2 regions of the Agrococcus sp. GCM10030265 genome follow, and region 1 is predicted to be linked to the other one. Evidence: predicted binding sites of a transcription regulator. Region 1 holds the regulator's gene; the other holds the start of a gene.
What was found. Region 1 encodes LexA, which represses DNA repair genes until DNA is damaged. Its sites were predicted from a motif close to TCGAACANNTGTTCGA; they were not measured.
Positions count from the first base shown of each region.

Region 2: ACFQPP_RS01770 (hotdog fold thioesterase) is a predicted target of LexA. The motif match lies at 5,917-5,932, and genes of this name have one in related genera.

Region 1 covers NZ_JBHTCZ010000004.1:519,436-527,203, forward strand. The annotation lists gene dapF (diaminopimelate epimerase) at 1-383, shown strand, start outside; gene ACFQPP_RS14200 (class I SAM-dependent methyltransferase) at 399-998, opposite strand; gene hflX (GTPase HflX) at 1,025-2,509, shown strand; gene lexA (transcriptional repressor LexA) at 2,603-3,232, opposite strand; gene ACFQPP_RS14215 (LysM peptidoglycan-binding domain-containing protein) at 3,473-3,835, shown strand; gene ACFQPP_RS14220 (histidinol-phosphate transaminase) at 3,934-5,022, shown strand; gene hisB (imidazoleglycerol-phosphate dehydratase HisB) at 5,033-5,629, shown strand; gene hisH (imidazole glycerol phosphate synthase subunit HisH) at 5,626-6,264, shown strand; gene priA (bifunctional 1-(5-phosphoribosyl)-5-((5-phosphoribosylamino)methylideneamino)imidazole-4-carboxamide isomerase/phosphoribosylanthranilate isomerase PriA) at 6,299-7,048, shown strand; gene ACFQPP_RS14240 (SseB family protein) at 7,045-7,768, shown strand, end outside.
Region 2 covers NZ_JBHTCZ010000001.1:384,924-392,691, forward strand. The annotation lists gene ACFQPP_RS01745 (transglycosylase family protein) at 105-791, opposite strand; gene ACFQPP_RS01750 (TetR/AcrR family transcriptional regulator) at 1,018-1,614, opposite strand; gene ACFQPP_RS01755 (NAD(P)-dependent alcohol dehydrogenase) at 1,671-2,711, opposite strand; gene ACFQPP_RS01760 (SDR family NAD(P)-dependent oxidoreductase) at 2,750-3,439, opposite strand; gene paaK (phenylacetate--CoA ligase PaaK) at 3,675-5,099, opposite strand; gene ACFQPP_RS01770 (hotdog fold thioesterase) at 5,213-5,851, opposite strand; gene paaA (1,2-phenylacetyl-CoA epoxidase subunit PaaA) at 5,986-6,981, shown strand; gene paaB (1,2-phenylacetyl-CoA epoxidase subunit PaaB) at 6,981-7,286, shown strand; gene paaC (1,2-phenylacetyl-CoA epoxidase subunit PaaC) at 7,283-7,768, shown strand, end outside.

The DNA of each region.
Region 1 (7,768 bases):
GCAACCCCCACGTGGTCGTCGCGGTCGCCGACGACGACGAGCTCGCGGGCATCGACCTGCACGAGGCTCCCGTGCTCGAGCCCGTGGCCCCCGACGGCGCGAACGTCGAGCTCGTCGTCCCTCAGGGCATCTCCGGCGACGAGGGGCGCATCCGCATGCGCGTCCACGAGCGCGGATCGGGCGAGACCCTCTCGTGCGGCACGGGCGCGGTCGCCGCGGCGTTCGCCACGCGGCACTGGGCGGGTGGCGCGCCCGACCGCTGGCGCGTCGAGGTCCCGGGCGGCGTCGTGCACGTCGACGTCGACGTGCAGGCTGGCGGCGAGCACGCGTGGCTCTCCGGTCCTGCCGAGATCGTCTTCCGCGGGCAGACCGCGATCGTCTGACGATCGCCCGCCGCGTCAGTCCTCGACGCGCGTGACCTGCAGGATGCGGAACGTCTTCTTCGAGGTCCACCGCTCGGCGGCGAGACCCTCCTGCTCGTCGAGCCAGCGCAGCAGCGAGTCCGAGCCCAGGTGCTTCTGCACGACGAGCCATGCCGAGCAGCCGATCTCGAGCCGGGGGAGCCACTCGAGCAGCAGCGCGTGCAGGGCGGGCTTGCCGATGCGGATGGGCGGATTCGACCAGATCCCCTGGAAGCGAACGCCGGGCATCTCGTCGGGCAGCGACGCGGTCACGTTTGCTACGCTGACACGCTCGGCATTGCGCCGGACGAGGTCGACCGCCCTCGGATTCACATCCACCGCCCACACTCGCGCATCCGGTGCGCGGAGCGCGAGCGAGAGGGCGATCGGGCCCCAGCCGGCGCCGAGGTCGAGCAGGTCGCCGGACTGCGGTGGCTGCGGCGTCTCGTCGAGCAGCACGCTCGTGCCGACGTCGAGGCCGTCGCCGGAGAACACCCCGGGTGCCGTGAGCAGCGAGCGCTCGGCGCCGGCGAGCGCCACGCGCACCTCGCGCGTGGGGGCGTCGCCCTCGGCGGCGGAGAAGTAGTGGTCGGTCACGCACCGACCGTAGTGGAGGGAACAGCATGGCTGACGGCACCTCGCGCGTGGACCGCATCCTCGAGTGGGCGGATCCCGGTGACGAGCGGCTGCTCGAGCGCTCGGCGCAGGCGCTGCAGGCGGACGGCGCCGACGGCGAGTTCGACGGCGAGCAGCTCGACCGCGCCGACCGCGCCGCGCTGCGACGCGTCGGCGGCCTCCGCACCGAGCTCGAGGACGTCACCGAGGTCGAGTACCGGCAGCTGCGACTCGAGAACGTCGTGCTGGTGGGCGTGCACGCGGGTGGCGTCGTCGACGCCGAGAACTCGATGCGCGAGCTCGCGGCGCTCGCCGAGACCGCGGGCGCCGTGGTGCTCGACGGCGTGCTGCAGCGCAGGCCGACGCCCGACCCGGCGACGTACGTGGGGCGCGGCAAGGCTCAGGAGCTCGCCGCGCTCGTGCAGGAGACCGGCGCCGACACCGTCATCGCCGACACCGAGCTGGCGCCGAGCCAGCGCCGTGCCCTCGAGGACGTCGTGAAGGTCAAGGTCATCGACCGCACGGCCGTCATCCTCGACATCTTCAGCCAGCATGCGAAGAGCCGCGAGGGCAAGGCGCAGGTCGAGCTCGCGCAGCTCGAGTACCTGCTGCCGCGCCTGCGAGGCTGGGGCGAGTCGATGTCGCGCCAGGCGGGCGGTCAGGTCGGTGGCCAGGGTGCCGGCATGGGCTCGCGCGGACCGGGTGAGACGAAGATCGAGCTCGATCGTCGCCGCATCCGCAACCGCATGGCGCGCCTGCGCACGCAGATCAAGGGCTTCGCGCCGGCGCGACAGGCGAAGCGCGCGAATCGCGACCGCTTCGAGGTGCCGTCGGTCGCGATCGCCGGCTACACGAACGCCGGCAAGTCGAGCCTGCTCAATCGCCTGACGAACGCGGGCGTGCTCGTCGAGAACGCGCTGTTCGCGACGCTCGACGCGACCGTGCGTCGCACCGAGACCCCGGACGGCCGCCTGTACACGCTCGCCGACACCGTCGGCTTCGTGCGCAACCTGCCGCACCAGCTGGTCGAGGCGTTCCGCTCGACGCTCGAGGAGGTCGCGGAGTCGGACGTCATCGTGCACGTCGTCGACGCGAGCCACCCCGACCCGGCAGCCCAGCTCGCGACGGTGCGCGAGGTGATCGGCGAGACCGGGGCGCGCGACATCCCGGAGATCGTCGCCTTCAACAAGGCCGACCTCGTCTCGGACGACGACCTGCTCGTGCTGCGCGGTCTCGTGCCGACGGCGGTGTTCGTCTCGGCGCGCACGGGCATGGGCATCGACGAGCTGCGCGCGCGCATCGCCGAGGTGCTGCCGCGTCCGAGCGTGGCGATGTCGCTGCTCGTGCCCTTCGACCGCGGCGACGTCGTCTCGCGGCTGCACGACCGCTTCACGGTCGAGCACGAGCGCTACGAGGCCGAGGGGACGCGGCTCGACGTGCTCGTGACGCCGGACGTCGTCGACGGCCTCGAGGAGTTCTCGGTCGCCGGGTGAGGGCCGTCGCCGGGTGGGGCGACGCGACGCACGACGAGAGGGCCGCGCCCGGGACGAGTCCCCGGCGCGGCCCTCTCGCGTGGCGGCGGCAGATCAGACGGAGCGGAGCACGGCGACGACGCGACCGAGGACGACGGCCTGGTCGCCGAGGATGGGCTCGAAGGCCGAGTTGCGCGGCAGCAGCCACGTGTGGCCGTCGCGCTGCCGGAAGACCTTGACCGTCGCCTCCTCGTCGAGCATTGCGGCGACGATGTCGCCGTTCTCGGCGGTGGCCTGCTGGCGGACGACGACCCAGTCGCCGTCGCAGATGGCCGCGTCGATCATCGACTCGCCGACGACCCGCAGCATGAAGAGGTCGTCGCCGCCGCCGACGAGCGAGCGGGGGAGGGGGAAGACCTCCTCGACCTGCTGCTCGGCCGTGATGGGCACGCCGGCGGCGATGCGACCGACGAGGGGCACGTAGGCGGCGGCGTCGGTGTTGGCGGCGTCCGCGGGGTCGTCGGACTCGACGAGCACCTCGATGGCGCGGGGGCGCGCGGGGTCTCGACGGATGGCGCCCGCGAGCTCGAGCTGCCCGAGCTGGTGCGTGACGCTCGAGAGCGACGAGAGGCCGACGGCGTCGCCGATCTCGCGGTAGCTCGGCGGGTAGCCGCGCTGCTTCACGGACTGCTGGATGCAGCGCAGGATCGATGCCTGCTTCTCGGTGAGCTGTCGCTGTGCCATCGCCATCGTCCTCTCAACGGGACCGTGTCGGTGGTCACCGGTTGACTCTGTCCTGTTCGAAAGCGTATCCGACGGAGTCCTCCGAGGGGTACGAGTGTTCGAGCGTGTCGTCCGTGCTTTCGGGGCCATTGGGCCTCTTGACGAACGGATGATCCGAAGGTACGTTCGAATCATGGAACGCGGGTGCGACGCTCCCGGCCGAGCGCCGCACCCGCGATCCGATCCGAGAGGAACGAAGTCATGACCGCGATCGCCATGCATGTCCCGGCAGCCCGCTCGATGCCCGCCGTCGGTGCGAGCCGCCTCCGCCTCACCGTGCGCGGCCGCCGCGCCCTCGCCGTGCTCGTCGCAGCCCCCGTGCTCGCGCTCGGCGCGCTGGGCGTGCTGCAGTCGGCGACCGCGACCGCGGGCCAGCAGTCCGCGCCCGTCTCGTACGAGACGGTCGTGGTGCAGCCGGGCGAGACCCTCTGGTCCATCGCAGCCGTCGTCGCCCCCGAGATCGACCCGCGCGAGGTCATCGCCGACATCCAGCAGCTCAACGGCGTGGGCGGGGCGATCCAGCCCGGGCAGCAGCTCACGATCCCGGCCGAGTACACCCGCTGACGCCGAGCCCATCCGCTCCCGAGCGCCCCACCCCGTGCAGGGGTGGGGCGTTCGTCGTCTCGTCCGCGCGCACGCGTGCGCGCGCCTAGGCTTGACGCGTGGCCTCGCTCGACGACCTCCCGCTCCGCGCCGACCTCGTCGGACGCGTCCCGTACGGTGCCCCGCAGCTCGACGTGCCCGTGCGTCTCAACGTCAACGAGAACGCCTTCCCCGTCGATGACGCGGTGCTCGAGGACGTCGTCGCCTCGGTGCGTCGCGCGCTCGGCGACGTGCACCGCTACCCCGACCGCGAGTTCACCGAGCTGCGCGAGGCCTTCGCCGCGTACCTGGGCCACGGGCTCGGCCCGGAGTCGATCTGGGCTGCGAACGGGTCGAACGAGGTGCTGCAGAACGTGCTGCAGGCGTTCGGCGGCCCCGGCCGCTCGCTGCTGTCGTTCGCGCCCACCTACTCGATGTACCCGCTGCTCGCGCAGGGCGTGGGTGCGCACTACGTCGCGGAGCCCCGCGCCGCCGACTTCACCCTCGATGCCGAGACGGTCGTGCGCGCGATCGAGGAGCACGACCCCGACGTCGTGTTCCTCTGCGCCCCGAACAACCCGACGGGCACGTCGCTCGCCCTCGACGTCGTCGACGCCGCGTGCGAGGCGGCGCGCGGCATGGTGCTCGTCGACGAGGCGTACGCGGAGTTCGCGCACGACCGGTCGCAGACGGCGCTCGGCCTGCTCCCGCGCCACGACCGCCTCATCGTCTCGCGCACCATGAGCAAGGCCTTCGCGTACGCGGGCGTGCGGGTGGGCTACCTCGCCGCCGACCCCGCGGTCGTCGACGCGCTGCGGCTCGTGCGGCTGCCCTACCACCTGTCGGCGCTCACGCAGGCCGCCGCCCTCGCGGCGTTGCGCCACGCGCCGACCATGCTCGCGCGCGTCGACGAGCTCCGCGCGCAGCGCGATCGCATCGTCGCCGAGCTCTCGGCGATGGGGTTCGAGCCGTACCCCTCCGATGCGAACTTCGTCCTGTTCGGCGGGCTCGAGGATCCGCACGCCGCGTTCGAGGGGATGCTCGCCGACGGCGTGCTCGTCCGCGACGTCGGCATCCCGCACACCCTGCGCGTGACGGCGGGCACGCCGGCCGAGACCGACGCGTTCCTCGCCTCCGTGGTGCGCTTCGCGCCCTCCGCGCGACCGTAGGATCGTAGGCATGCGCACCGCACGCATCGCTCGCACGACGAGCGAGTCCTCCATCGAGCTCGAGCTCGACCTCGACGGCACGGGCACGAGCGAGATCTCGACCACCGTGCCGTTCTACGACCATCTGCTGACGGCCCTGTCGAAGCACTCGCTCATCGACCTGCGCGTCACCGCCTCGGGCGACACCGACATCGACGCCCACCACACCGTCGAGGACACCGCGATCTGCCTGGGCCTCGCGCTCGGCGAGGCGCTCGGCGACAAGGCGGGCATCCGCCGCTACGGCGACGCGACGGTGCCGCTCGACGAGGCGCTCGCGCGCGCGGTGGTCGACCTCTCGGGTCGACCGTTCCTCGTGCACTCGGGCGAGCCCGCCGGGTTCGAGCTGCACCGCATCGGCGGGCACTTCACCGGCTCGCTCGTGCGGCACGTCTTCGAGGCCATCGCCTTCAACGCCCGCATCACGATGCACGTCGAGGCGCTCGGCGGCCGCGACCCGCACCACGTCGCCGAGGCCGAGTTCAAGGCGGTCGCGCGCGCGTTGCGCGTCGCGGTCGAGCCCGACCCGCGCGTCTCGGGCATCCCCTCCACCAAGGGGGCGCTCTGAACCCCTCGGTCGCCCTGCTCGACTACGGCATGGGCAACGTGCACTCCGCCGCGAAGGCCCTCGAGGCCGCAGGTGCACGGGTGACCCTCACGGCGGACCGCGCGACGATCATGGAGGCCGATGGGCTCGTCGTGCCGGGCGTCGGCTCGATCGCGTCGTGCATGGCGGGCATCGATGCCGTGCGCGGTGGCGAGCTCGTCGGCAGGCGCCTGTCCGGGGGACGCCCGGTGCTGGGCATCTGCGTCGGCATGCAGGTGCTGTTCGAGACCGGTCTCGAGGGCGGTCAGGAGACGCAGGCGCTCGGCGAGTGGCCGGGCACGGTGCGCAGGCTCGAGGCCGACGTGCTGCCGCACATGGGCTGGAACACCGTCGAGGCGGGGGAGGGCTCGCAGCTGTTCGCGGGCATCGAGCACGAGCGGTTCTACTTCGTGCACTCCTACGCAGCGACGGAGTGGCTCATCGACCCGCATCCGCGCATCCGGCGTCCGATCACGACGTGGGCCGAGCACGGCGAGCGCTTCCTCGCGGCCGTCGAGAACGGCCCGCTGACGGCGACCCAGTTCCATCCCGAGAAGTCGGGCGAGGCGGGCGCGCGCCTGCTCGCGAACTGGGTGCGCACGCTCGGCAGCGAGTAGCATCCACGCGTCGCACGACCTACGAAAGCGAGCCATGACCGACTTCTCCCAGGCACCTCACCTGACGCTGCTCCCCGCCGTCGACGTCGCGGGCGGCAAGGCCGTGCGCCTCACGCAGGGCAAGGCGGGCACCGAGCAGTCGTTCGGCAGCCCCGTCGACGCCGCGCTCGACTGGGTGCGCCAGGGTGCCGAGTGGATCCATCTCGTCGACCTCGACGCCGCATTCGGCCGCGGCGAGAACCGAGCGTCGATCCGCAAGGTGATCAAGGCCGTGCGCGGCGACGCGCAGATCGAGCTGTCGGGCGGCATCCGCGACGACCGCTCGCTCGAGGCGGCGCTCGCCACCGGTGCGAAGCGCATCAACCTCGGCACCGCGGCGCTCGAGAACCCGGAGTGGACGGCGCACGTCATCGCCGAGTACGGCGACCAGATCGCCGTCGGCCTCGACGTCCGCGGCACGACGCTCGCCGCGCGCGGCTGGACGCAGGACTCGGGTGACCTCTGGGAGGTGCTCGAGCGTCTCGAGGAGGCCGGCTGCAGCCGCTACGTCGTGACCGACGTCACGAAGGACGGCATGCTGAACGGCCCGAACGTCGCGCTGCTCCAGCAGATCGCCGAGCGCACCGATCGGCCGATCGTCGCCTCCGGCGGCGTCTCGAGCCTCGACGACATCGCCGCGCTGCGCGAGCTCGTGCCGGTGGGGATCGAGGGCGCCATCGTCGGCAAGGCGCTCTACGCGGGCAACTTCACGCTCGCCGCGGCGCTCGACGTCGCCGGGAAGTGACGCCCGAGGGCGACTCCGCCGGGCGGCCGTGGGCCGGCCGCACGTTCCAGCATCACGACACGGCGTACGCGGGCGACGACGGCAGCGCACCTGAGGTGTTCCTCGCGGCGTCGGCGGCGCTGCGAGACGGCTCGGGCGATCTCGCGGGCGTCGTCGAGGCGCTGCGCGGGTCGCGCCTGCTCGTGCCGCTCGTGGCCGAGGCGGGGGAGACCGGCGTCGTCGACGGCCGCACCGTCGACAAGAGCCAGGAGCTCTCGATCGTGGCCGTCGCGGGCCCGGACGGCGCGCCCATCCTGCCGATGACGTCGAGCGCCGACGCCATGCGGGCGTGGCGCCCGGACGCGAGGCCCGTGCCGGCCTCCATCGAGCGCTGCGCGGCCGCGGCGCTCGAGGATGCGGGCCGCGTCGTCGTCGATCCCGGGTCGCCGACCGAGGTGGTGCTGCGTCGCAGCGCGCTCGCGGCGCTCCTGTCGGGTGAGGCGTGGATCGCGCCGCACCGGCATCCGCTCGTGCAGGCCGAGCTCGTCGCGCCGCTGCTGGCGATCGGCGGCGTCGAGGCCGTGGCGCTCGCCGACGCCGACCCCACGGCGAGGCTGCTCGGTCGTGAGCTCGAGGTGCGCGCGGTCGCGTCGCCCGGCGTGGACAGGGCGGCGGTGCAGGCCGCGTTCGAGCGCGTGGTCGCCGGCATCGGCGCGCGCCGGGATGCGTGGCAGGACGCCG
Region 2 (7,768 bases), on a different contig from region 1:
GCGGTCTCAGGAGGTCGCCTGCGAGCCACGAACCGGCAGGCGATGGCGCCAGACGCCGCAGCGGCGGCCGGGAGACCCGACCGCCGCCGCATGCATCCGCGTGCCTACGACGCGGGCAGCACGAGCTGCTGCCCCGCCTGGATGACGTCGGGGTCGACGAGCACGTCCTGGTTCACCGCGAAGATGCCCAGGTACCCGGAGCCGATGCCCTGCGCCTGCGCGATGGCCGAGAGCGTGTCGCCCGGCTGCACCGTGACGACCGCGTCCGAGGGCTGCACGTCGGGCAGCTGCAGCGGCGCGGGGGCGGGTGCTGCGGGTGCTGCGGGTGCGGCCGGCGCGGCCGCGCCCTGCTGCTGCGGCGCGGCCTGCTGCGTCGCCTGCGGTGCGGGCGCCGCCGCGCCGCTCGGCTCCGCGCTGCCGGATGCGCCGATGCTCGCGGAGCACGACGGCCACGCGCCCCATCCCTGCGAGGCGAGCGTGTTCTCGGCGACGCGGATCTGCTCCTCGCGCGACGCGGCCGCCGGGTTGCCCGAGCCACCGTTCGCCTCCCACGTCGACTGCGAGAACTGCAGCCCGCCGTAGTAGCCGTTTCCGGTGTTCGCCGCCCAGTTGCCGCTGGACTCGCACTGGGCGAGCGCGTCCCACGTCGACGCGTCGGCGGCGTTCGCGGTCGTCGGCACGAGCAGCATGGCCGCTGCCGCGGCGGCGCCGGCGGTCGCTGCGGCGAGGCCCGTACGGGCGACGCGCGAACGCGAGCGGTGCGGGCGGCGGATGTCGAGGGTGTCCTGCATGGAAGCTCCACGGCCCCGCCTCGACGCGTCGTCGCCTGCCCGACCGGAATCTCGATTCCATGGCGCGAGGGGCTCTCGGGGCAGGTGCGGCGGCGGTCCCTCGCGGTTCGGCGAGCGACGGTACTCGCCTCGCGTGGCGAGGTCGAATCGTGCGCGAGCGGCAGGGATGCCTGGCGAGAGAGCAGGGTCGGCGTCGGCCGCGTCGACGCCGACGCTCCGCGGTGGATCAGCGCGCGCGGATGCCGTCGAGCGCGATCGCGAGCACATCCTCCGCGAGCCTCGCGGCATCCTCGGGCCCGTCCGGCCGGTACCACTCGACGAGCGAGTTGACCATGCCGAACAGCAGGCGCTCGACGATGCGCGGGTCGACGTCGGCGCGCACGGCACCCGCCTCCTGCGCCTCGACGACCAGCCGCTGCATCGCGCGGTCGAACGCACGCCGACGATGCACGGCGTCGCGTTCGACGACGGTGTTGCCGCGCACGCGCAGCAGCAACGTGACCTCCGGCAGCCGATCGACGAGCACGTGCACCGCGCCGCGCAGCACGTGCGCGAGCCGATGCTCCGCAGGGCCGCCCAGCGCCTCCGACTCGACCACGACGGCCTCGAGGCCGCCGAGCGCCGCGTCGAGCGCTGCGGCGAGCAGCGCCTCCTTCGAGGCGAAGTGGTGGTAGATCGCCGACTTCGACAGCCCGAGGCGCTCGGCGAGCATCGCGATCGACGTCGCGTCGTAGCCGTGCTCGTTGAACGCGGCGACGGCGACGGCGAGGATGCCCGCCCGGTCGTAGCCCGGGCGGCCGCGGCGCTGCTCGACGTCGGTCATCGCTCCATCCTCGCGGATGCGCGTCGGCGGTGGGTGCGCAGACGGGTGCCTCGGCGTCAGGCGTGCGGCACGACGACGGCGCGTGCCGACAGCGTGCCCTCTTCGAGGGCGCGGTACGCCTCGAGCGCGTCGTCGAGCGAGAAGCGCTCGACGTCGGGCACGATCTGCCCTGCGCGGTACATGGCGACGACCTCGTGCAGCTCGGCGATCGTGCCCCAGTAGGTGTTCGTGATGACGGCCTCGTAGGGGTTCGCGAAGAACGACCACGACACCTCGCCACCCGCGATGCCCACGACCGACAGGCGACCGCCGCGCGCGAGCACACGCTGGCCGAGCTCGATCGTCGGCGTCGCGCCCACGAGGTCGAACACCGCATCCACGCCCTTGCCGCCGGTCGCCTCGCGCAGCTGCGCGACCTGGTCGCCGGATGCGTCGATCGCGACGGCGCCGCGCGCGACGGCCCGGTCGACGGCATCCTGCTTGCGGTCGGTGACGTAGACCGTCGCGCCCGTGAGGGCCGTGAGCATCTGCACGGCGATCTGGCCGAGGCCGCCGAGGCCGACGACGAGCGCGGTCGCACCGCCCTTCGAGAGCACCGGCAGCGCCAGCTTGATGGCGTGGTACGGCGTGAGGCCCGCGTCGGCGAGCGGCGCGGCGGCGACGGGGTCGGCGTCGCCGAGCGGCACGAGGTTGCGAGCGGGCACCGTCATGTACTCGGCCATGCCGCCATCGCGTCCGAGACCCGTCGCGAGGTACGGCTGCTCGGCGGCGCGCTCGCAGTACGTGTCCTGACCCTGCGAGCACGGCACGCAGCGCCCGCAGCCGATCGGCCCGTAGACGAGGAAGGCGTCGCCGAGCGCGATGCCCGTCACGCCCTCGCCGACCGCCTCGGCCCATCCCGAGGTCTCATGCCCGAGCGTGAACGGCGGCGTCATGCCGGGCTGCGCACCGTCGAACTCGGCGTACACGGCGACGTCCGAGTGGCACGCACCAGCGCCCGCGACCTTCAGCAGCACCTCGCCCGGCCCGGGCGTCGGCCGCTCCACCTCCTGCAGGGTGGGCTTCGTCTTCCAGTCGGTGAATCGCAGGGCGCGCATGGTGTGCCTCCAGAGGTGTCGGTGGGCCACCCTCCAGGCTATGCCCGCTGCCGAGGACGCACCGCCGAGAGGCCGCCGTCGACGCCGAGCACCTGGCCCGTGATCCAGTCGTTCGCCGGGTCGAGCAGGAAGGCGACGGCGGCCGAGACGTCCTCCGGCCTGCCGAGCCGGCCGAGGGCGTGCATGGCCTCGGACGCGTGCCGGGCCGCGTCGGATGCGGTGAGCTGCTCGGTGAGCGACGTCTCGACGAGCCCGGGCGCCACGACGTTGATGCGCAGACCGCGGGATGCGTAGGTCGCCGCCGACGACCGCATGAGCCCGATGACGCCCGCCTTCGCCGCCGCGATGGCGTCGTGGTTCGCGAGGCCCGCCATGACCGCCGCCGAGGAGACGAGCACGAGCGCGCCGCCGTGGCGCATGTGCTTGCCCGCGGCGCGGACGGTCGCGAACGACGTCGTCAGCGACGCCGCGACGGTCGCGTCGTACTCCTCGCGCGTCGTGAGGTGCGCGGGCTTCAGCAGCAGCGAGCCCGCGAAGCACGCGACGCCGTCGAACGGCCCGTGCTCGGCGACGACGGCGTCGACCGCGTCGAAGTCGGTCGCGTCGAGCGTCACGTCGCCGTCGCCTCCGCGCGACGTGCCGACCACCTCGTGCCCGGCGCTACGCAGCGCCGCGACGGTCGAGCCTCCGATGCCGCTCGACGCGGCGATGACGAGCATGCGTGCCATGCCTCGATCGAAGCGGTCGACGGATGCGCACGCACGCGCTTGCGCGAGGGCGGCATCCGTGCTGCGCGATGACCGCCGTCGCTGCGCCGCGGGTCTCGCGACGCGTGCTCGCTCGCGCCGCGATGCGCATGCAGCGGCAGCGGGGCGCCCGTGGGCGATCATGACGCCGCTGGGCGCGCACCTGTGCGGAGCGACCGGGCGCGCCGCCCCGAACCCCGGGGTCGCGACGCGCGCGCTACGCCCCCTGCTGCTCGCGCAGGTCGTAGACGCGCTTGAGCTTGCCCTCGCTGCGCGGCAGGTGCCCGGGCTCCATGAGGCGCACGGCGACGCTCGTGCCGATGCGCTCCTTCACGAGCGCCTGCAGCCGATCCGCCGCCGCCTGCGCCTGCGCGGGCGACGCATCCGGGTCGGGCTCGATGCCGACGGTGAGGGCATCCATCCGCCCCGAGCGGGTGAGCTCGAGCACGAAGTGCGGCGAGAGGTCGTCGATGCCGAGCGCGATCTCCTCGATCTGCGTCGGGAAGAGGTTCACGCCGCGCAGGATGATCATGTCGTCGTTGCGGCCGGTGATCTTCTCGATGCGGCGCATGCCCGTGCGGCCCGAGCCCGGCAGCAGGCGCGTGAGGTCGCGCGTGCGGTAGCGCAGCACGGGGAACGCCTCCTTCGTGAGCGACGTGAAGACGAGCTCGCCCACCTCGCCGTCGGGCAGCTGCGCGCCCGTCTCGGCGTCGATGACCTCGGGCAGGAAGTGGTCCTCCCAGATGTGCGGGCCGTCCTTCGTCTCGACGCACTCGCTGCCGACGCCCGGGCCCATGACCTCCGACAAGCCGTAGATGTCGACGGCGTCGATGTCGAGGCGCTCCTCGAGCTCGCGGCGCATCTCGTTCGTCCACGGCTCGGCGCCGAGCACCGCGACCTTGAGGCTCGTCGAGCGCGGGTCGACGCCCGCGGCCTCGAGCGCATCCGCGATCGTCAGCAGGTACGACGGCGTGCAGAGGATGGCGTCGGGCTCGAAGTCGCAGATGAGCTGCGCCTGGCGCGCCGTCTGCCCGCCGGACATGGGGATGACGGTGGCGCCGAGCCGCTCGATGCCCGCGTGGGCGCCGAGCCCGCCCGTGAAGAGGCCGTACCCGTAGGCGTTGTGCACCTTCATGCCGCGGCGGATGCCGGCGGCGCGCAGGCTTCGCGCCACGAGGTCGCCCCAGCGGTCGAGGTCGCCAGACGTGTAGCCGACGACGGTGGGCTTGCCGGTCGTGCCGCTCGAGGCGTGGATGCGGGCCACCTGCTTCATGGGCACCGCGAACATCCCGAACGGGTAGGTGTCGCGCAGGTCGGCCTTCGTCGTGAACGGGAGGCGAGCGACGTCGGCGAGCGAGCGGATGTCGCCGGGTGCGACGCCCGCGGCGTCGAGCTTGGCGGTGTACAGCGGCACGTTCGCGTAGGCGTGGTGCACGGTCTGCTGGAGGCGCTCGAGCTGCAGCGCCTCGAGGTCGGCGCGGCTGAGGCGCTCCTCGGGGTCGCGCTCGTCGACGGGCGTCGCGGCGAGGCGCGTGCGCGCGCGGGCGGCGAGGATCTCGCCGGGCGTCGCCGGGGTGACGACGTGGTCGGTGGCGACGGGCGCCGCGTCGGGGGCGGCGGCGTCGGGGTTCGTGAGCGTCATCTCGGTGTCCTTCGTCTGCAGTTCGTCGACGACTGGGCACTCGATGCTGTCGCGGAGGCGCGATCGCGACATCTGCTGCCCACTCGCCGACATCTGGTGCCCAGTCCGCGGGGTCAGGGGGTGGGGAGGGGGCGGGTCGTGGTGAACGAGCGGCCGCGGAACTCGGCGACGACGTCGCCCGTCTCGTCGGCGACCTGCACGTCGTAGAGGCCAGTGCGCCCCTGCTGCGTGCGACGCACCGCGGTGGCGGTGAGCGTCTGGCCGGGATGCGTCGACTTGAGGAAGGTGACGTCGGCGCCCTGCGCCACCGTCATCGCCTCGCCGTCGTTGCACGCGATCGCGAACGCCGTGTCGGCGAGCGCGAACACGAGGCCGCCGTGGGTGATGGCGAAGCCGTTCGTGAGCTCGGGCCGCACGACCATCGACGTGACGGCGATGCCGTCCTCGTCGCGCTCGACGCGCATCCCGAGCAGTGCGGATGCGGCGTCGCGCAGCAGCATCGCCCGCGTGTGGGGGCGGGCGGCGCTCACGGCATCGCCGTCGAGGCCCGTGCGCGCCGCGGGGGCCGCACCGCCGAAGGCGTCGTCGACGCCGGATGCGGCAGCCGCCGCACCGTCGAAGGCATCGTCGACGCCGGATGCGGCAGCCGCCGCACCGTCGAAGGCGTCGTCGGCGCCGGATGCGGCGTCCGCCGCCCCCGCCTGCGCCGTGCGGTCGCGCTCGTCGGCCTCGGTGGTGATCGCGTCGCCCATCCGCACTCCCTCGTGCTCGGTGCGACCGGGGGGGTGCCCTCGATCGCGTCGTGCCGCTATAGTAACTGAACGATCGTTCGGTAATCCAGTCGAGCCGACCAGGAGCACCCCGATCGACGAAGGAGGAGTCGACGATGACCGCACCCCTCGCACCCGCGAGCACGCAGTCCGACGACCGCCTGCTCGACGAGCAGGCGGCCCAGCAGCAGTTCGATCGCATCATCGAGGCCGACGGCCGCATCGAGCCGCGCGACTGGATGCCGGCCGCCTACCGCAAGACGCTCGTGCGGCAGATCTCGCAGCACGCCCACTCCGAGATCATCGGCATGCAGCCCGAGGCCAACTGGATCACGCGCGCCCCGAGCCTGAAGCGCAAGTCGATCCTGATGGCCAAGGTGCAGGACGAGGCGGGCCACGGCCTCTACCTCTACTCGGCGGCGCAGACGCTCGGCGTCGCCCGCGAGGAGATGACCCAGCAGCTCATCGAGGGCCGCGCACGCTACTCGTCGATCTTCAACTACCCCACGCCGACGTGGGCCGACATGGGCGCGATCGGCTGGCTCGTCGACGGCGCCGCCATCGCCAACCAGGTGCCGCTGTGCCGCGCCTCGTACGGCCCGTACGGCCGCGCGATGGTGCGCATCTGCAAGGAGGAGTCGTTCCACCAGCGCCAGGGATTCGAGATCCTGCTCGAGCTCGCGCAGGGCACCGAGGCGCAGCGCCGCATGGCGCAGGACGCCGTCGACCGCTGGTACTGGCCGTCGCTCATGATGTTCGGCCCGCCCGACGACGCGTCGCCGAACTCGGCGCAGTCGATGGCCTGGAACATCAAGCGCTTCTCGAACGACGAGCTGCGGCAGCGCTTCGTCGGCATGCTCGTGCCGCAGGCCGAGGTGCTGGGCCTCACGCTGCCCGACCCGAACCTGCGGTGGAACGACGAGACGCAGGCGTACGACATGAGCGAGATCGACTGGACCGAGTTCCACGAGGTGCTCGCGGGCCGCGGGCCCTGCAACGCGCAGCGCCTGCAGCACCGCCGGCAGGCCCACGACGACGGCGCGTGGGTGCGCGAGGCTGCGCACGCGTACGCCGCGAAGCAAGCCGCCGCCACCGAGCAGGTGGCCGCCTGATGGCGACCCCCGGCGAGGTCGGCACCGAGGCGTGGCCCCTCTGGGAGGTGTTCGTGCGCGCCAACCGCGGGCTCAGCCACGTGCACGTCGGATCCCTGCACGCACCCGACGCGAGCATGGCCATCCGCAACGCCCGCGACCTCTACACGCGTCGCGGCGAGGGCGTGTCGATCTGGGTCGCACCCGCCGACGGCATCACGACGAGCGACCCCGACGAGAAGGGCGAGTGGTTCGAGTCGCCCGCCGGCAAGAACTACCGCCACGCGATCTACTACACGAAGACCGAGGGCGTGAAGCACCTGTGAGCGGGCACGACATCTCGACGGGCGTCGAGGGCGACGAGGCCCACGGCCACGTCACGGTCGACGAGCTCGACCTCGCCGCCGAGCTCGCGGGCGCCGACGGCACCGTGGCGACGCCCGACACCGCCGAGTACGCGCTGTGGCTCGGCGACGACGCGCTCATCCTCGCGCAGCAGCTGGGCTGGTGGATCTCGCGCGCGCCCGAGCTCGAGGAGGACGTCGCGCTCGGCAACATCGGCCTCGACGTGCTCGGCCACGCGCGCTCCTTCCTGCGCTACGCGGGCACGGCCGACGGCCGCACCGAGGACGACCTCGCGTACTGGCGCGACGAGCCCGACTTCCGCAGCGCCTGGCTCTTCGAGGCTCCCAACGGCCACTTCGGCGACACGATCGCACGCCAGCTCGTCGCGTCCGCGTTCCAGCTCGAGCTCTACCGGCGCCTCGCCGACTCCGCCGATCCGGCGCTCGCCGCCATCGCCGCGAAG